DNA from 2 places in the Solibacillus sp. FSL W7-1436 genome. Region 2 is predicted to be linked to the other one. Evidence: a T-box and tRNA genes for the amino acid it is inferred to sense, from the RefSeq annotation. Region 2 holds a T-box; the other holds one or more tRNA genes.

Region 1 (9,673 bases), 2.0 Mb from region 2:
GTTCAATTTGTTTTATTTGCATTACAATAGTTTAGATAATTGTATTTAGTTAGGAGCGTTTTTTTATGACAAAAGTCGTTGAAGCGGACAAGGGATTTAAAGTCTGGTGGCATTTAACACGCCCCCACACATTAACAGCTTCATTTGTACCTGTATTGTTAGGTACGTCTATGGCACTTTCAATAAATCATGAAACAATTCATTTCGGGCTATTTTTTGCAATGCTTATTGCCAGTATGCTTATACAGGCAGCGACGAATATGTTCAATGAATATTATGATTATAAACTTGGCCTGGATAATGAAAACTCAGTCGGTATCGGAGGCACAATCGTCCGACATGGTGTAGCACCAAAAACAATTATGGCCATTGCGTTAAGCTTTTACGGTATCGCCATGCTATTAGGCGTTTACATATGTGCCATGACATCCTGGTGGCTTGTTGCTGTCGGTCTTGTATGTATGCTGATCGGCTATTTGTATACTGGCGGACCGTATCCGATTGCTTATTCACCTTTCGGGGAGCTGGTTTCAGGAGCAGTAATGGGTATGGGGATTGTTCTAATCGCTTTCTTTATTCAAACAGGAGATGTAACAGCTGATGCTGTAATAATTTCTGTGCCGAGTATGATTTTAGTTGGGGCTATCATGCTTTCAAATAATATTCGGGATATTGTTGGAGATACAGAGGGCGGGCGTAAAACGATGGCCATTTTAGTTGGTCGACATAACGCTGTAACAGTGCTTGCCGGTTTCTTTATCGTTTCGTATATTTGGATCGCGGTTCTTGTAGTTATTGGTCATTTGTCACCTTGGGCACTGCTTGTACTACTAAGCGTGAAGAAACCGATTGAAGCGATTAAATTATTCCGGGCGAAAGAAAAACCGCTAGAAGTAATGCCGGCAATGAAATATACAGCCCAAACAAACACGATTTTCGGTTTCTTGTTGGCTGTAGGTCTATTAATTTCATATTTCATTTAAAACATAGTAGAGGTATGTTGAATATTCAACATACCTCTTTTACTATTCTGTCACTTCTTCTACATGGTCAATACATGTTAAAGCTGTCGGAACCGCTTCTAAACGCTCAAAAGGAATCTCTTTTCCACATACGATACATTCACCGTATGTGCCCTCATCCATGGCATTTAAAGCTGTTTGAATTTTTTCAATTTCATCTTCCTTCAGCTCACTTAATGTTTTTTCTGTAACAATTGTCGTTAAATCGGTTGCTGCATCTGCCGGATGATTATCAACTGCAGTTATTTCTGTTTCATCTAAAGGCGGCTCTTCATTAACATGCTCCTGCAATGTCGCAAGCTCCTCTTCCAAAATGCTACGTAATTGTTGTACTTGATTAATATCCATATTAAATCCCCCTTTTTCCATTAATAAGATATTACCTTTATGGGGATTTCTAAAACATCTTTTCTTATTTGTTTGCTGCATAAACGGTGATTACATCATGCAGAAATTGTGTAGCTCCGGGAGCGACACGCTCATCATAGTAAGCAGTAAACCGTTCATCGGATACATACATCTGCGCCAGGCCAATATGTGCTTCCGGGGTATATTTCGCCCAGGAGAAGCTTAGCCAGCGTTTATGAAGCTCCGCTGCTTCCATTGCTACGTCTGATGTTACGTCTCCGAACACAAGCGCTTCTTTTAAACGTTCAAACAATTGTTGTTCCAATTGCTGCATTGCATTATATTGCTCTTCTGACATATCCCTGAATTGTTTATTGCTCGCTTCCACTTGATCTTCGCCGTACTTATCTCGGATTTCCTGGCCATAGGTCTTTTCGTTTTCTTCTATTAATTTATTTTTAAACACATTAAACTTTTGTTCATTTGTCATCTTAATTTCCCCTTCCATCGTTTGGATTGTTTGTTCTATCGTTATTAGTAAGTCGTCGATATATCTTCTTTTCTTTTGTAATAGCTCGGATTGTTTCTTTAGTGCTTCTTTTACTTCATAATCAGGATGATCGAGCAATTTTTTTATTTCCTCTAACTTAAAATCAAGCTCCCTGTAAAAAAGTATTTGCTGTAACCGGTCAATATCCCCTTGGCTATACTGCCGGTAGCCATTTTCCGCAACAGCAGAAGGCTTCAGCAAACCGATTTCATCATAATAACGCAGTGTGCGTGCACTCACACCTGATAGCTTGACCAGTTCGTTAATCAGCACATGATCACCTCCTATTTAGTACTATAAAGGTTGACGCAACGTGAAGGTCAATAGTTAATTATATTTCCTTAATTAATTCTAAAAAAAAAGCTAACCCAATTTTTCAGGTTGCTTCAAATAATATTTTTTTCAAACTTGGGATAAACTCGAGCAAATAGCTTTCAGGCAGTGCAGACATCTGTTCTAGTCCAATATGTTTCACTTCATAATGACGTATATCATTTTCATAATGATAACCGGATACTTCAATTTTCTTTACTTTATGTGTCGCAAGCAATATAAATTGATTTAAGTTAGCAGAGTAAATACCGTCGAGTTCTTCCCGTTGAAGTGTAAACTTCTCGATTCCTCCTGTTAACTCATAAACAAATACATTTGCAAACTCATAATCCTTTATTTTTTCATTGTCTATACTGTACGGGATGACTCCAAGTGATGTTAATTGCGAAAACTTTGCGTTAATCCCTACTTCTTCCTCTAATTCGCGTACACCATCTTCAATCGTCTCCGTTGCCAGTATATGACCAGCTGCGGTAATATCAAACTGGTTTGGATAATCCTTTTTAGTTTTGTTTCTCAACTGTAAATAAATACGCCATTCAGAATTTGTTTTTTCAATAACCCAGCAATGAAACACTTCATGCCAATAACCTTTTGCATGAATGAGATCACGTTGTTCAATGCCCTTTTCCTTATAATATTGATCAAATACTTTTAATCGTTCATTCACAAGATCCGCTCCTTTTATACAAAAAAACGCTAAGTACATGTAACAGTACTTAGCGTTTTCCGTTTTTCTATGTATGACCCGTACGGGATTCGAACCCGTGTTACCGCCGTGAAAGGGCGGTGTCTTAACCACTTGACCAACGGGCCGATGGCGGAGACAGAGGGATTTGAACCCTCGCGCCGCTTACGCGACCTACACCCTTAGCAGGGGCGCCTCTTCAGCCTCTTGAGTATGTCCCCAAAAATAGAAAAAATGGCTCCGAAGGCAGGACTCGAACCTGCGACCTGCCGGTTAACAGCCGGATGCTCTACCAACTGAGCTACTTCGGAATAATACTATGGTGGGCCTAAATGGACTCGAACCATCGACCTCACGCTTATCAGGCGTGCGCTCTAACCAGCTGAGCTATAGGCCCTATTTAAAAACTGGAGCGGGTGATCGGAATCGAACCGACAACATCAGCTTGGAAGGCTGAGGTTTTACCACTAAACTACACCCGCATATGGTGGGTTTGGACGGAATCGAACCGCCGACACTTAGAGCTTCAATCTAATGCTCTACCAACTGAGCTACAAACCCACAAATGGCGGTCCCGACCGGGATCGAACCGGCGATCTCCTGCGTGACAGGCAGGCATGTTAACCGCTACACCACGGGACCATTTGGTTGCGGGGGCAGGACTTGAACCTGCGACCTTCGGGTTATGAGCCCGACGAGCTACCACTGCTCCACCCCGCGATAATATAATGTTTGAACCTGTTTTAAGTACCCAGTTTGTAAAAATGGAGGAGGTAGAGGGATTCGAACCCCCGCGCGGTGTTACCCGCCTGTCGGTTTTCAAGACCGATCCCTTCAGCCAGACTTGGGTATACCTCCATTATAAATGATTTGTACGTTAACTGGTGGACCTTACAGGACTCGAACCTGTGACCGGACGGTTATGAGCCGTCTGCTCTAACCAACTGAGCTAAAGGTCCTTTAAGATGGCGGCAGAGGGAGTCGAACCCACGACCTTTCGGGTATGAACCGAGTGCTCTAGCCAACTGAGCTACACCGCCAGGATCTTTATTTTGGTTACAAAAAATATGGTGGAGCCTAGCGGGATCGAACCGCTGACCTCCTGCGTGCAAGGCAGGCGCTCTCCCAGCTGAGCTAAGGCCCCAATAATGGTCGGAATGACAGGATTCGAACCTACGACCCCTTGGTCCCAAACCAAGTGCTCTACCAAGCTGAGCTACATTCCGAAATAATATGGCGCGCCCGGCAGGAGTCGAACCCACAACCTTCTGATCCGTAGTCAGACGCTCTATCCAATTGAGCTACGGGCGCATATTGTTTATAAAAGATGGTGCCGAGGGCCGGAATCGAACCGGCACGGTGATCACTCACCGCAGGATTTTAAGTCCTGTGCGTCTGCCAGTTCCGCCACCCCGGCATTTTTGGAGCGGAAGACGAGGTTCGAACTCGCGACCCCCACCTTGGCAAGGTGGTGTTCTACCACTGAACTACTTCCGCAAAATGCTTAAGATATTTTTACTCTGACAGTAATATGAAATTAAAATGGTGCGGGTGAAGGGAGTCGAACCCCCACGCCTTGCGGCGCTAGATCCTAAGTCTAGTGCGTCTGCCAATTCCGCCACACCCGCTAAGCAGTATTTAACTATAAAAACTGGTGAGCCATGAAGGACTCGAACCTTCGACCCTCTGATTAAAAGTCAGATGCTCTACCAACTGAGCTAATGGCTCTCTAAATGGTGCCGGCGAAAGGAGTCGAACCCTCGACCTACTGATTACAAGTCAGTTGCTCTACCAACTGAGCTACACCGGCATTTAGAAATGGTGGAGGATGACGGGCTCGAACCGCCGACCCCCTGCTTGTAAGGCAGGTGCTCTCCCAGCTGAGCTAATCCTCCTGGGTATTTGCTGATTACTCTTTCGTAACCGCATGTCCTTTCTCTTAAGGACAAGATTTATATTATCATTACTTTTTTTATAATGCAATACCTTTTTTGAAATTATTTTTATAAAATATATTTATTTCTAATTTTTCCATTATTCAACCGAGGTTGCGGATGAAAACGTTTACTTAGTATAACGAAATTCTAATATGTTTTACTAACTTTATCAAGACTTGTTTTTAATATTTATAAATCATTCTGATATAATTATTAATATTACTTATAGATATCAAGTGTTTTGGAATATACGACTACTTATTTATACATTTTATAGAGTAAAGCTGTCAAGAAAATGTTCGTACATTTATCATTGTTTTTAAAGTATTGATAGAATCCGTTTTTTAAAGAATTCCCACCTATTGGTTTCTCAATATACTCTTTATCCTTATATTATTTCCATTATTATCGAGGTTTTTTGTTATTCTATAATAATAATTTATCTATTTAAGGGCGCTTACAATTGCCTATTTCATTATATGGTGTTAATGCATACGGCAACTTTATTTGGATTATAAGATTCGAGCGTTAAATCCTTATTATTATCTATTAACTGCTTTTTACGGTGTTTTTTGATGAACCGGGTATTTTTATATCCCTATTTACATTAATGCTTGGAAATCGGTTTAAACACCCCTCTAATATAGCAGCAACTAAGCTTGTATACTCATAATCTCTACCATGATTAAATAACCGTAAACTCTCTGCTTCTTTTCCGCTCCTGCCTACTTGTATTGTTCTTTCTTAATCCCTGCACCTTCTAGTATAGTGATCCGGCGGGGAATTCTGCTTTTACAGGCAGTACCATTAAATAATATAAGTTTAAAATTGATTACCCTTTTGGGTTCATTATTATAAGACAGCATAATATTGTGTCAGAAATTATTCAGCCTTTAAATACAGCAGCATTGTTTATTATCTTAAGAGAGCTTTAACGCACAAAAAAACGCTAAATACCGTAACAGTACTTAGCGTTTTCCGTTTTTCTATGTATGACCCGTACGGGATTCGAACCCGTGTTACCGCCGTGAAAGGGCGGTGTCTTAACCACTTGACCAACGGGCCGATGGCGGAGACAGAGGGATTTGAACCCTCGCGCCGCTTACGCGACCTACACCCTTAGCAGGGGCGCCTCTTCAGCCTCTTGAGTATGTCCCCAAAAATAGAAAAAATGGCTCCGAAGGCAGGACTCGAACCTGCGACCTGCCGGTTAACAGCCGGATGCTCTACCAACTGAGCTACTTCGGAATAATACTATGGTGGGCCTAAATGGACTCGAACCATCGACCTCACGCTTATCAGGCGTGCGCTCTAACCAGCTGAGCTATAGGCCCTATTTAAAAACTGGAGCGGGTGATCGGAATCGAACCGACAACATCAGCTTGGAAGGCTGAGGTTTTACCACTAAACTACACCCGCATATGGTGGGTTTGGACGGAATCGAACCGCCGACACTTAGAGCTTCAATCTAATGCTCTACCAACTGAGCTACAAACCCACAAATGGCGGTCCCGACCGGGATCGAACCGGCGATCTCCTGCGTGACAGGCAGGCATGTTAACCGCTACACCACGGGACCATTTGGTTGCGGGGGCAGGACTTGAACCTGCGACCTTCGGGTTATGAGCCCGACGAGCTACCACTGCTCCACCCCGCGATAATATAATGTTTGAACCTGTTTTAAGTACCCAGTTTGTAAAAATGGAGGAGGTAGAGGGATTCGAACCCCCGCGCGGTGTTACCCGCCTGTCGGTTTTCAAGACCGATCCCTTCAGCCAGACTTGGGTATACCTCCATTATAAATGATTTGTACGTTAACTGGTGGACCTTACAGGACTCGAACCTGTGACCGGACGGTTATGAGCCGTCTGCTCTAACCAACTGAGCTAAAGGTCCTTTAAGATGGCGGCAGAGGGAGTCGAACCCACGACCTTTCGGGTATGAACCGAGTGCTCTAGCCAACTGAGCTACACCGCCAGGATCTTTATTTTGGTTACAAAAAATATGGTGGAGCCTAGCGGGATCGAACCGCTGACCTCCTGCGTGCAAGGCAGGCGCTCTCCCAGCTGAGCTAAGGCCCCAATAATGGTCGGAATGACAGGATTCGAACCTACGACCCCTTGGTCCCAAACCAAGTGCTCTACCAAGCTGAGCTACATTCCGAAATAATATGGCGCGCCCGGCAGGAGTCGAACCCACAACCTTCTGATCCGTAGTCAGACGCTCTATCCAATTGAGCTACGGGCGCATATTGTTTATAAAAGATGGTGCCGAGGGCCGGAATCGAACCGGCACGGTGATCACTCACCGCAGGATTTTAAGTCCTGTGCGTCTGCCAGTTCCGCCACCCCGGCATTTTTGGAGCGGAAGACGAGGTTCGAACTCGCGACCCCCACCTTGGCAAGGTGGTGTTCTACCACTGAACTACTTCCGCAAAATGCTTAAGATATTTTTACTCTGACAGTAATATGAAATTAAAATGGTGCGGGTGAAGGGAGTCGAACCCCCACGCCTTGCGGCGCTAGATCCTAAGTCTAGTGCGTCTGCCAATTCCGCCACACCCGCTAAGCAGTATTTAACTATAAAAACTGGTGAGCCATGAAGGACTCGAACCTTCGACCCTCTGATTAAAAGTCAGATGCTCTACCAACTGAGCTAATGGCTCTCTAAATGGTGCCGGCGAAAGGAGTCGAACCCTCGACCTACTGATTACAAGTCAGTTGCTCTACCAACTGAGCTACACCGGCATTTAGAAATGGTGGAGGATGACGGGCTCGAACCGCCGACCCCCTGCTTGTAAGGCAGGTGCTCTCCCAGCTGAGCTAATCCTCCAAATTTTTTTGCGAAGCGACGTCCTACTCTCACAGGGGGAAGCCCCCAACTACCATCGGCGCTAAAGAGCTTAACTTCCGTGTTCGGTATGGGAACGGGTGTGACCTCTTTGCCATCATCACTTCACTATTACGGCTTCCAATACACGGCGCTATCCTTCGTCAACTTCCCTCGTTCTTTCAGTCACGTACTTGAGTACGCTCCTTCAATCACTCAGTCGTTTCCTCGACTAGCTTGTGTCTTGAAACCCTTGGAAAAAATTTCCATTCTTTCAAAACTGGATAAACGGTTCATTGAATTTGTGCAATAAAATGTGGTTAAGTCCTCGACCGATTAGTATTCGTCAGCTGCATGCGTCGCCGCACTTCCACCTCGAACCTATCTACCTGATCGTCTTTCAGGGGTCTTACTTACTTGCGTAATGGGAAATCTCATCTTGAGGGGGGCTTCATGCTTAGATGCTTTCAGCACTTATCCCGTCCATACATAGCTACCCAGCGATGCCTTTGGCAAGACAACTGGTACACCAGCGGTATGTCCATCCCGGTCCTCTCGTACTAAGGACAGCTCCTCTCAAATTTCCTACGCCCACGACGGATAGGGACCGAACTGTCTCACGACGTTCTGAACCCAGCTCGCGTACCGCTTTAATGGGCGAACAGCCCAACCCTTGGGACCGACTACAGCCCCAGGATGCGATGAGCCGACATCGAGGTGCCAAACCTCCCCGTCGATGTGGACTCTTGGGGGAGATAAGCCTGTTATCCCCGGGGTAGCTTTTATCCGTTGAGCGATGGCCCTTCCATGCGGAACCACCGGATCACTAAGCCCGTCTTTCGACCCTGCTCGACTTGTAGGTCTCGCAGTCAAGCTCCCTTATGCCTTTACACTCTACGAATGATTTCCAACCATTCTGAGGGAACCTTTGGGCGCCTCCGTTACTCTTTAGGAGGCGACCGCCCCAGTCAAACTGTCCGCCTGACACTGTCTCCTACCCCGCTAAGGGGCATGGGTTAGAAGTTCAATACAACCAGGGTAGTATCCCACCGACGCCTCCTTCGAAGCTGGCGCTCCGAGATCTCTGGCTCCTACCTATCCTGTACAAGTTGTACCAAAATTCAATATCAGGCTACAGTAAAGCTCCACGGGGTCTTTCCGTCCTGTCGCGGGTAACCTGCATCTTCACAGGTACTATAATTTCACCGAGTCTCTCGTTGAGACAGTGCCCAGATCGTTACGCCTTTCGTGCGGGTCGGAACTTACCCGACAAGGAATTTCGCTACCTTAGGACCGTTATAGTTACGGCCGCCGTTTACTGGGGCTTCAATTCACAGCTTCGCTTGCGCTAACCGCTCCTCTTAACCTTCCAGCACCGGGCAGGCGTCAGCCCCTATACGTCACCTTACGGTTTTGCAGAGACCTGTGTTTTTGCTAAACAGTCGCCTGGGCCTATTCACTGCGGCTTCTCTAGGCTATGCACCCAAAGAAGCACCCCTTCTCCCGAAGTTACGGGGTCATTTTGCCGAGTTCCTTAACGAGAGTTCTCTCGCACACCTTAGGATTCTCTCCTCGACTACCTGTGTCGGTTTGCGGTACGGGCACCTCTCACCTCGATAGAGGCTTTTCTTGGCAGTGTGAAATCAGGAACTTCGCTCATACGAGCTCGTCATCACAGCTCAACGTTATAGTATGCGGATTTGCCTACATACACGCCTTACTGCTTGAACACGCGCAACCAACGGCGTGCTTACCCTATCCTACTGCGTCCCCCCATTTCTCAAACGGTGAGGAGGTGGTACAGGAATATCAACCTGTTGTCCATCGCCTACGCCTATCGGCCTCGGCTTAGGTCCCGACTAACCCTGAGCGGACGAGCCTTCCTCAGGAAACCTTAGTCATACGGTGCATGGGATTCTCACCCATGTTTCGCTACTCATACCGGCATTCTCACTTCTAACCGCTC
Region 2 (9,673 bases):
GATCTTCTAATATCACCGCAACTTCTTCTAATATCCGCTTCGAATGTTCTAATAAACCTGTCCAGGTTCCCCTGAATGCAATCTACACTTAAAAATAATACCACTTCCTGTTTCCAGTCCTTCCCGCTTCTAATAAAAGCCTTATATTTTCTAATAACCGCGCCCAAAGATCAAAGGAATTCCGATAAAACCTCAGAAAACAAAAAACCGCCCCCAAAAGGAGACGGCCATACGCGATTATCCGCGTAATTCTTCCAATAATTTCTTGAAGTCTTCCGGTAGCGGAGATTCAAACTCTAAATATTCTTTCGTTACAGGGTGGATAAATCCTAATACACCTGCATGTAATACTTGGCCACCGAAATCGATTGTTTTTCTTGGACCGTATTTCGGGTCGCCTGCTAACGGGAAACCGATATAGTTCATGTGCACACGGATTTGGTGCGTACGGCCTGTTTCAAGACGGCACTCTACTAAAGTAAACTCGCCGAAACGCTCGATTACCTGGAAATGTGTAACTGCATGCTTGCCTTTATCGACAATTGCCTGCTTTTGACGGTCTTTCTGGTCACGGCCGATCGGTGCATCAATTGTCCCTTTTTCATGCGCAATACGACCATGTACTAAAGCCGTGTACTTACGTGTTACCGACTTTTCAACGAGCTGATTGACAAGACTTTCATGAGCAACATCATTTTTTGCAACCATTAATAAACCGGAAGTATCCTTATCAATACGGTGTACAATACCTGGACGTGCTACACCGTTAATGCCTGATAAGTCTTTGCAATGATGCATTAAACCATTTACTAATGTGCCTGACGTATGGCCTGGTGCCGGGTGAACTACCATTCCACGCGGTTTATTCACAACTAATACGTCTGCATCTTCATAAACGATTTCTAAATTTAAATCTTCTGGAACGATTTCCAAATCTTCTACTTCCGGAATCGTTACTTCAATAACGTCCCCTTGCTTCACTTTATATTTTGGTTTTACGGTTGCACCGTTCACTAAAATACGTTCTGCCTCCAGCCAGTTACTAATTTGCGAACGTGACCAAGATTCTTCCATTTGTGAAAGTGCCTTATCGATACGTTCTCCTGCAAATTCTTCTATTGTTAATGTGACTACTGTCATTATTTCACCTTTTTCTTATCCTTTTTTTCTTCTAGTATGATCGTAATGAAAAGCATTACAACAGCAATTGTTAAAGCTGCGTCTGCGATATTGAAGATTGGGAAATGATAATTGATTACCGGTATAAAAACATCGACAAAATCAACTACTTCTCCTCGGAATAAACGGTCAATAAAGTTACCGACCGCACCACCTAATAATAGCATTAAGCTTACATGAAATAGTGGCTTACCCTTTGCTTCTGTATGATTAAAATAAATAATTGCGATAATGACAGCAACTGTTACGAGTGAGAACAACCACATTTGTCCTTCCAGCATGCCCCATGCCGCACCACGGTTACGATGCGATAAGATGCCAAACCAAGGATCCCATACACTGATGCGTTCCCCTAATTCCATATTTTTAACAATGAGCCACTTTGTCCATTGATCCAAAATGACTGCAATTATTGCGATTCCGTAATATTTATACACAGCAAATCCTCCGTTTACGATATATCTTACCTATTTTAACATAAATATCAGACCATCTGATATTTTTAATACGTGAAAAAGTGACAATAAAATCAGCAGCTTCTAATTTTGAGGTGAAAGTTTCTACTTTTCTTGATAAAGATTCTACTTACATCGTAAAGGTTTCTACATTTCATCCTAAAGATTCCACTTTCTGCACACAAGTTTCTACTTTCGAGCCCTTATTTTCTAATAAATTCAGCAGCTTCTACTTTTGATGCGAATTGTTCTACTTTCCACTCGAAACTTTCTACATTTCATCCTAAAGATTCCACTTTCGGCATAAAAGTTTCTACTTCCGAAGCCCCATCTTCTAATAAAAGCAGCGGCTTCCCCAATTCCCCCTTAAAAGAAAAAGCCTGTTTAGTCACATTTAACTAAACAAGCTCGAACCCTTCACCTTCACCCTAACAATAATCGCAGTCCCGCCATTGTCACGACACCGGCAATTACTGTTTTCGATAAACTTTTTGTAAGTAGAGCAACAAACAGTGTCGGAATAAACGCCATTATGTTCAGCCATTGAACCGTAACGATTGCTTCTTCTTTCTCGAAGAAACCTTCAATAACGAGGGCGGACAATATACAAACCGGTATGTAGGCAAGCCATCGCAGGACCATTTTTGGCATCTTCATATTTTTCACTAATATAAACGGCAATATTCTAGGAATCCACGTTACTAAAGCACAGCCGAGAATCAATAATACCATCGCTACCGAGGTTGTCATTTTTCCAATACCACCCCAATCGTTGCAACGACCATTGTTGATAACAGAACCGCTAAATGCCCCGGCATAAAGTAAAGCATCCCGTACATGCTGATAATCATAATGCCAATCAGTTTTATGTAATGCATTAATTTTTCTTTTGGAATGCTCGCAAGCGTCAGAACAAGCAGTGCGACAAACATTGCCACTAAAGCATAGTCCAGTCCCCATTTTTCCGGATCCGGCATCCATTGCCCGATAATGCCCCCAACTGTACACGCGGCAATCCAGCTTGTATAGGCCGTTATATTTAAACCATCCATCCATTTCCCGCCAAGACGTCCTTCTTTTCCGGCAGCAACAACGGAAACACCGAATGTCTCGTCTGTCAGCAATGTCCCGAATCCGATATTACGTAGCGTCGAATACTTTGTGAAGTACGGTGCAATTGTCAAAGACATGAGCAAGTGCCGTAAATTGACGATGAAGATTGTAACAATGACCGCTGTTACCGGAGCTCCGGCTAAGTACAGTCCGCAAAAGATAAACTGGGCGGAACCTGCATATACAAGCACCGACAGTAAAAATACTTCCAATACCGATATACCTGATGCAATTCCGACAACACCAAATGCAAGACCGATGCTAATATACCCGAGCAATGTCGGGACACAATCTTTTATCCCCTGCAAAAAAGTATCAGGAGTTAATGACTTTTGTTCGATTTGTTCCAAAATGTACAACTCCTAAATATTTTATTTTTCGGAAAAATAAAGTAGCTATAAAGGAACGCCATTGCCAAAATGGCAACAGCGTTCCAAATTTTTATACGTAATAGTTTTCTACAACATCCGCACAACGTTTACATAATGTTGGATGATTTTCGCTAGCGCCGACTGTTTCTGAAATTGTCCAGCAACGCTCACATTTTTCACCGTCTGCTTTTTCAACAACTAATGCTGTTTTATCAAGTACTAAGCTTTCGGCAGGTGCATTTTCCTTGCTGCCCGCGATGAAGAATTGAGATACGATTGAAAGCTGTGCAAAATCGATGTTTGCATCATTCAACAGCTCGACTGTTTCACTGTCTGCATAAACCGAGATTTTCGCTTCCAGTGATTTACCGATTGTTTTTGCATTACGCGCTTCTTCCAATGCTTTTAGCACTTCATTGCGCACTGCAATTACTTTTACCCATTTCGCACGTAGATCTGCAAAGTTTGCTTGTTCTACTACTTCAGGGAAATCTGTTAATTGTACAGATTGCGGCTTGCCGTCGAATTCGATGTAGCCCCATAACTCTTCTGTCGTATGCGGAATAATCGGCGTTAATAATTTCACTAATGCCATTAATGTATCGTACATAACCGTTTGCATTGCACGACGGTTTTTGTTGTCAGTTCCTTCGATGTAGACAACATCTTTTGCGATATCCAAGTAGAATGAAGAAAGCTCGATTGCTACAAAGTTATTCACCGTAGTGTATACAGTTGAGAAGTCATAACGGTCATAGGCTTCACGGATTGTTTTTACAACATCCTGTAAGCGCATGTACATATACTGATCCATTTCACGAAGCTCTTCATAAGCAACACGGTCAGTCGTTTCATTGAAGTCTGTCACATTTCCGTGCAGGAAGCGCAATGTATTACGCACTTTACGGTATGTTTCAGATACTTGCTTCAGCATATCCATTGAAATACGAACATCCCCTGTATAGTCAACAGATGCTACCCACATACGAATAATGTCGGCACCGTACTGGTTCATCACTTTAATCGGATCGATCGTGTTGCCAAGCGATTTAGACATTTTGCGACCTTCGCCGTCCAATACGAAGCCATGTGTTAATAAACCTTTATATGGTGCATGCCCATTAATCGCAACAGATGTGATTAATGATGAGTTGAACCATCCACGGTGTTGGTCAGAACCTTCAAGGTAAAGGTCGGCAGGGTATTTCAGTCCGCGCTCTGCCAATACACCTTGGTGAGAAGATCCTGAGTCGAACCATACGTCCATAATGTCATTTTCTTTCGTAAACTTGCCGTTCGGGCTGCCTTCATGTGTAAAGCCTTCTGGTAGCAAGTCTTTTGCTTCACGCTGGAACCAAATATTTGAACCGTGTTCGCGGAATAATTTTGAAATATGCGCGATTGTTTCAGATGTGATGATCGGTGTTTCATCTTCCGCATAGAAAATCGGAATTGGTACACCCCATGCACGTTGACGGGAAATTACCCAGTCACCGCGGTCACGGATCATATTGTAAAGACGAGTCTCGCCCCAGCTTGGTGTAAATTCTGTCGCTGTTACTGCATCCAACAATTCACTACGGAACATTTCAACAGATGCGAACCATTGCGGTGTTGCACGGTAAATTACCGGTTTTTTCGTACGCCAGTCATGCGGGTATGAATGGGTAAATTTAGAAACATTCAATAAAGCATTTTCTTCTTTTAATTTTTCAATGACAACCGGATTTGCTTTTTCATAGAATAATCCTTCAAAACCAGGTGCTTCATTTGTATAGCAGCCACCGTTGTCTACTGGTGATAAAATGTCCAGTCCATAGCGTTTACCGATCTGATAGTCGTCCTCACCGTGACCTGGTGCTGTGTGGACACAACCAGTACCGGCATCGGCAGTTACATGGTCACCAACCATTACTAATGAATCACGCTTGTAGATTGGGTGTTCTGCTACCACCATATCAAGCTGTTCGCCTTGTACTTCCTGAACGATCTGAACATCTTCCCAGCCGAATGTCGCTGAAAGTTTTTCCAGTAAATCTTTTGCAACAATATATTTGCTGCCGTTTGTTTCTACGACAACATATGTGAATTCAGGGTTAACCGAAATCCCTAAGTTTGCCGGAATCGTCCATGGAGTTGTTGTCCAGATGACAAATTTAGCATCTGCAGGTACTACACCTTTGCTGTCTTTAATACCGAATGCTACATAAATTGAATACGATTCAACATCTTTATATTCGATTTCCGCTTCTGCCAATGCTGACTCAGAAGACGGTGACCAATAAACCGGTTTTAGGCCTTTATAAATATAGCCCTTTTCCGCCATTTTCCCGAATACTTCAATTTGGCGTGCTTCGAATTCAGGTTTTAATGTAATATACGGATTTTCCCAGTCACCGCGTACACCTAGACGACGGAATTGGCCTTTTTGGTTTTCGATTTGTTCGTAAGCGTATTTCTCACATAGTTCACGGAATTCTGCAACCGACATTTCTTTACGCTTAACACCTTTATTTGTTAACGCCTGTTCGATTGGTAAACCATGTGTATCCCAGCCTGGAATATATGGCACATGGAAACCTGACATCGATTTTTGGCGGTTAATCATATCTTTGATAACTTTGTTCAATGCGTGTCCAATATGGATGTCTCCGTTTGCATATGGAGGTCCATCATGCAGTAAATAGTGAGGACGATCTTTTGTACGCTCCAGCACTAATTTGTTAATATCCATTTCATCCCATTGTGCCTGAACTTGCGGTTCTTTAGTTGGTAAACCGCCGCGCATAGGGAAGTCGGTTTTCGGCATTAATAATGTGTCTTTATACTCTACCATTGTAAATTCCTCCTAGTGATCTTATCGAGTGTTGATTGTTGATTGTTGATTTCCATTCCGGGGGCCAACACGATGCTGGTTACGAATGCGTTGTCACAGGACGTGACGATTTTAGCATTCGTTCCATCCTCCCCTCCATTCCAATCAACGTTACAGCAAAAATGAATGCGTTTCATCGATTGTCATACTTTTAATGCTCCAATAGGGGTTTTGGAACTTTTAAACAACAAAAAAGCCCCTCCATCCCTGTAAAAAAGGGACGAGGAGCATTAGTCTCGTGGTACCACCCTAAATTCGCTAATTAAAATTAGCCTCATTAGACACTGTAACGTCGTGTGCTACGAAATAACTTACTCGAATTTCAGTCATTTAGCTCAGGAGTGATTTTCGATTTAACTTGCTTCGTTCGAGCTCTCACCGTCCTCGAATCGCTAAACCACAATGTTAAATTTACTGTCTCCGTCAAAGCCTGATGCAAGTGCATCCTATTCATTATTTTTCAGTATATGAAAAGGCTGTATAAAATGTCAAGTACCGGTGACTAATACACGGCATTTTCGTCATTTTGGTTCTCTTCATTGATTTCTTTACGATTGTTTTTCTGGATTTCCGTCAAGTCTACGTCATATTCCAGTAATTGATCCCAATCGCCTGTATTCAGTAAATCAAGCTGTGCTTCCACTAACATTTTGAATCTGTTGCGGAATACTTTTGACTGTTTTTTTAATTCGTCAATCTCAATCGTTACTTTTCTCGCTTTTGCCAATGCGTCATTAACAATACGGTCCGCATTTTTTTCAGCTTCTTTAACGATGAGTTTTGCTTCTTTTTCGGAATTGCGACGAACTTCGCCAGCTGCCTCTTGAGCAACAACAATTGATTTCTGTAATGTGTCTTCCAATGAATTATAATGATTCATTTGTTCTGACATCATTTTGATCTTTTCTTCGAGCTCTTTTTTCTCGCGTAAAACAATCTCATAATCTTTTATAATCTGATCTAAAAATTCATTTACTTCGTCTTCTGCATATCCACGGAATCCACGTGTAAACTCCTTATTATGTATATCAAGAGGTGATAATGGCATATCGTTCTACTCTCCTTTTTTACGTACATTCTTACAAGTATTATAAACGTTTCTTTAGGGAATAACATCATGTTTTCCTAAAAAACAGTTGAAAATTATACTTTTTGCTCTAAACGTCCTACTTGTAATCGAATCTTATCTTTTTTTGTTCGTCCTTCTGTCAGGATGACTTTTAACCGTCCATACCCTCGTGCTGAAATAATGTCACCTTCCTGCAATTCGAAAGCTACCGCTTCCCTGACAGTCCAGTTAACTTTTACTTTGCCGGCATTGATCAGGCTTTGTGATTTTTGACGGGAGATATTAACGATTGTCGCCAAAACCACATCCAGACGCATTGAAGAAACCGTATGTGAGCTTTCGACCCATTGCTCCTCGTTTTGGATATACGGTGTAGTCGCATCCATTTTCTCAGCACTTACTTTCACTTTACCGATACTTGTCAAATGTGCCCGCACATAATCCGCTATTTCCGATGCGATTGCAAATTGGACTGTATTATCGGCAAGTCGAATATCCCCAAACTTGCTGCGATCAAGGCCGATCGATAATAAGGCCCCTAATACATCAGGATGACGCAGCTGGACAAACTTTGTCGGGTAATTCAGTGAGTACACAGCGATCTGAAAATCGGCTTCTGCCGGCTCGTAATAGGATGGGGCAATCAGCATTCGTTTACGTTCCGCTTCTTCAAATACCCCTTCTGTGAATACACGGAGATCATCTGACTGCTGAACGATCGACTCAACGATAAAACGCTGTCTCGGATCTAAAAAATCGGTCAATTTTGGAGCATAGCGATCTTCTACTTCACGCTGCCATCCAATAACTTGCTCAATGAAAGGTTGTTCATCTTTACGAAAATGCTGGATTAAATGCTCCATCATAATTCCTACTTTCTTTTAAACTGTGTTACTAATTTTTCCACTTTCCGATTAAATTAAACTTTTATTTTATGTATAAGCCCTTCAGCCAATCTAAAAACCTCTACCCCATTGTCTCTGAATGGCTTTCATCGTGATGACCGCGAAACTACCGGAAATAAAGAAAACTCCTACAATGGCAGGAGTTCAATTAGATTATAAGAAAAATGCTAGGACGCTATAGACGCCTCGCTCGATAAATACTAACGCGAATAAACCGACAATTGGTGAAATATCAATCATGCCAATCGGTGGAATAAATTTGCGGAAGAATCCTAAATACGGTTCACATACTGTTTCCAGGAAACGACCAACAGCCGATTCCTGCAGTGCCGGAACCCAAGACATTAATATGTATCCAATCAGCATAAAACGGTAAACAAGAAATGCTGTTGATACAATTGAAAATATAATCATGTTTTTACCTCACAAAATTTAATTACTCGAACGTTAAATTAGAAATTTCTCCTGATACTTCTACGTTTTCCGGTGTACATAGGAAAATATCATTTCCAATACGTTGAATATCTCCACCTAAAGCATACACTGTTCCGCTCAGAAAATCGATTATTCGCTTCCCTTGATCCCGGTCGATGCGCTGTAAATTGACAACGGTAGCACGTTTGTTTTTCAAATGTTCCGCGATATCCTGCGCTTCTGCATATACACGTGGTTCTAATAATACTAATTTGGAATTCTTCGATGAAGACGCAGCTTGAAGGCTCACAACATTGTTATGATTTTGCATCACGACTTCATTGCGCGGTGGTTGCTGTTGCATTTTACGCTCCTTCTTCATTCGGTTTTGAATGAGTTGTGGTTGCTGCTTTTGTCCATAATCCTGGTAAAATTGCTGTGGTTCACTTTGAACTGCTTTTGGTGCTTGTTTTTGCACTGTTTGCGTTTGGGCAGGAGCATAATCTTCTTCTATTTCTTCTAAATAAAAGAACTTGTCAAAAATATTTTTAATGCTCATATTAATCCTCCTTAGCCAACAAGAGCGGTTCCAATTCTAACAAATGTTGCCCCTTCTTCAACTGCAATTTCGTAGTCATTTGACATGCCCATCGATAATTCAGTACAAGGTACATTTGGTATGTTCAATTGTGACACTTCTTGTTGCAATTGTTTTAACTGTTTAAACACTTGTCTAATCGTTGTTTCATCTTCAGTAAAAGGAGCCATCGTCATTAAACCTACTACTTCAATTTTTGAAAACTGCTCAAGCTGCTTTACAAAATCCAGCGCTTGTTCTTTCGTTAAGCCATGTTTCGATTCTTCACCTGAAACATTTACTTGCAAGAAACATTTCACTTGTTTTGTTGCTCTTTTTTCAATCTCTTCAGCCAGGCTTAATCGATCAAGAGAATGTAAATAGTCAATCTGATCAATTACCTGCTTTACTTTTCTCGTCTGTAATGAACCTATATAATGCCAGGAAACAGCTGAGTTGATCGAATCCCGCTTATTTAATAGGCCTTCAGGACGGTTTTCACCTAAATGGACAAGACCCGCTTCAATCGCTTCTTCTGTCCGGTTGACATCTACTTCTTTCGTCACAGCAATAATCTGGACTGCCTGTTCGGCATTGACACGTTGTTTTGCAATTTCTATTTGATGTTGAATCTGTTTTAAGTTTTCTATGATTTTCGTCACTTTTTTCCCAACTTTACAACAATAGTTTCTCTCATTGTATCAAGTGCTAGTTT

The links. The T-box of region 2 lies ahead of ileS (isoleucine--tRNA ligase). A T-box ahead of a tRNA ligase gene usually reads a tRNA of that ligase, here a tRNA-Ile.
Region 1: it encodes a tRNA-Ile, which carries the amino acid that the T-box ahead of ileS (isoleucine--tRNA ligase) is inferred to sense. The anticodon was not compared.

What each region holds. Positions count from the first base shown of each region.
Region 1 is NZ_JBBOWV010000001.1:364,067-373,739, forward strand. It holds gene MKX73_RS01710 (1,4-dihydroxy-2-naphthoate polyprenyltransferase) at 66-983, shown strand; gene MKX73_RS01715 (TraR/DksA family transcriptional regulator) at 1,026-1,370, opposite strand; gene MKX73_RS01720 (MerR family transcriptional regulator) at 1,435-2,193, opposite strand; gene MKX73_RS01725 (NUDIX hydrolase) at 2,297-2,923, opposite strand; tRNA gene MKX73_RS01730 (tRNA-Glu) at 2,998-3,069, opposite strand; tRNA gene MKX73_RS01735 (tRNA-Ser) at 3,072-3,162, opposite strand; tRNA gene MKX73_RS01740 (tRNA-Asn) at 3,177-3,252, opposite strand; tRNA gene MKX73_RS01745 (tRNA-Ile) at 3,262-3,338, opposite strand; tRNA gene MKX73_RS01750 (tRNA-Gly) at 3,350-3,423, opposite strand; tRNA gene MKX73_RS01755 (tRNA-Phe) at 3,427-3,502, opposite strand; tRNA gene MKX73_RS01760 (tRNA-Asp) at 3,508-3,583, opposite strand; tRNA gene MKX73_RS01765 (tRNA-Met) at 3,587-3,661, opposite strand; tRNA gene MKX73_RS01770 (tRNA-Ser) at 3,707-3,799, opposite strand; tRNA gene MKX73_RS01775 (tRNA-Ile) at 3,824-3,900, opposite strand; tRNA gene MKX73_RS01780 (tRNA-Met) at 3,908-3,981, opposite strand; tRNA gene MKX73_RS01785 (tRNA-Ala) at 4,010-4,085, opposite strand; tRNA gene MKX73_RS01790 (tRNA-Pro) at 4,091-4,167, opposite strand; tRNA gene MKX73_RS01795 (tRNA-Arg) at 4,176-4,252, opposite strand; tRNA gene MKX73_RS01800 (tRNA-Leu) at 4,270-4,358, opposite strand; tRNA gene MKX73_RS01805 (tRNA-Gly) at 4,364-4,438, opposite strand; tRNA gene MKX73_RS01810 (tRNA-Leu) at 4,485-4,569, opposite strand; tRNA gene MKX73_RS01815 (tRNA-Lys) at 4,594-4,669, opposite strand; tRNA gene MKX73_RS01820 (tRNA-Thr) at 4,676-4,751, opposite strand; tRNA gene MKX73_RS01825 (tRNA-Val) at 4,761-4,836, opposite strand; tRNA gene MKX73_RS01830 (tRNA-Glu) at 5,872-5,943, opposite strand; tRNA gene MKX73_RS01835 (tRNA-Ser) at 5,946-6,036, opposite strand; tRNA gene MKX73_RS01840 (tRNA-Asn) at 6,051-6,126, opposite strand; tRNA gene MKX73_RS01845 (tRNA-Ile) at 6,136-6,212, opposite strand; tRNA gene MKX73_RS01850 (tRNA-Gly) at 6,224-6,297, opposite strand; tRNA gene MKX73_RS01855 (tRNA-Phe) at 6,301-6,376, opposite strand; tRNA gene MKX73_RS01860 (tRNA-Asp) at 6,382-6,457, opposite strand; tRNA gene MKX73_RS01865 (tRNA-Met) at 6,461-6,535, opposite strand; tRNA gene MKX73_RS01870 (tRNA-Ser) at 6,581-6,673, opposite strand; tRNA gene MKX73_RS01875 (tRNA-Ile) at 6,698-6,774, opposite strand; tRNA gene MKX73_RS01880 (tRNA-Met) at 6,782-6,855, opposite strand; tRNA gene MKX73_RS01885 (tRNA-Ala) at 6,884-6,959, opposite strand; tRNA gene MKX73_RS01890 (tRNA-Pro) at 6,965-7,041, opposite strand; tRNA gene MKX73_RS01895 (tRNA-Arg) at 7,050-7,126, opposite strand; tRNA gene MKX73_RS01900 (tRNA-Leu) at 7,144-7,232, opposite strand; tRNA gene MKX73_RS01905 (tRNA-Gly) at 7,238-7,312, opposite strand; tRNA gene MKX73_RS01910 (tRNA-Leu) at 7,359-7,443, opposite strand; tRNA gene MKX73_RS01915 (tRNA-Lys) at 7,468-7,543, opposite strand; tRNA gene MKX73_RS01920 (tRNA-Thr) at 7,550-7,625, opposite strand; tRNA gene MKX73_RS01925 (tRNA-Val) at 7,635-7,710, opposite strand; rRNA gene rrf (5S ribosomal RNA) at 7,721-7,836, opposite strand; rRNA gene MKX73_RS01935 (23S ribosomal RNA) at 8,024-9,673, opposite strand, start outside.
Region 2 is NZ_JBBOWV010000001.1:2,362,166-2,371,838, reverse strand. It holds gene MKX73_RS11640 (RluA family pseudouridine synthase) at 238-1,140, opposite strand; gene lspA (signal peptidase II) at 1,140-1,616, opposite strand; gene MKX73_RS11630 (AzlD domain-containing protein) at 2,058-2,384, opposite strand; gene MKX73_RS11625 (AzlC family ABC transporter permease) at 2,381-3,097, opposite strand; gene ileS (isoleucine--tRNA ligase) at 3,189-5,954, opposite strand; T-box leader at 6,207-6,429, opposite strand; gene MKX73_RS11615 (DivIVA domain-containing protein) at 6,496-7,041, opposite strand; gene MKX73_RS11610 (YlmH family RNA-binding protein) at 7,137-7,925, opposite strand; gene MKX73_RS11605 (YggT family protein) at 8,121-8,381, opposite strand; gene MKX73_RS11600 (cell division protein SepF) at 8,404-8,940, opposite strand; gene MKX73_RS11595 (YggS family pyridoxal phosphate-dependent enzyme) at 8,952-9,620, opposite strand.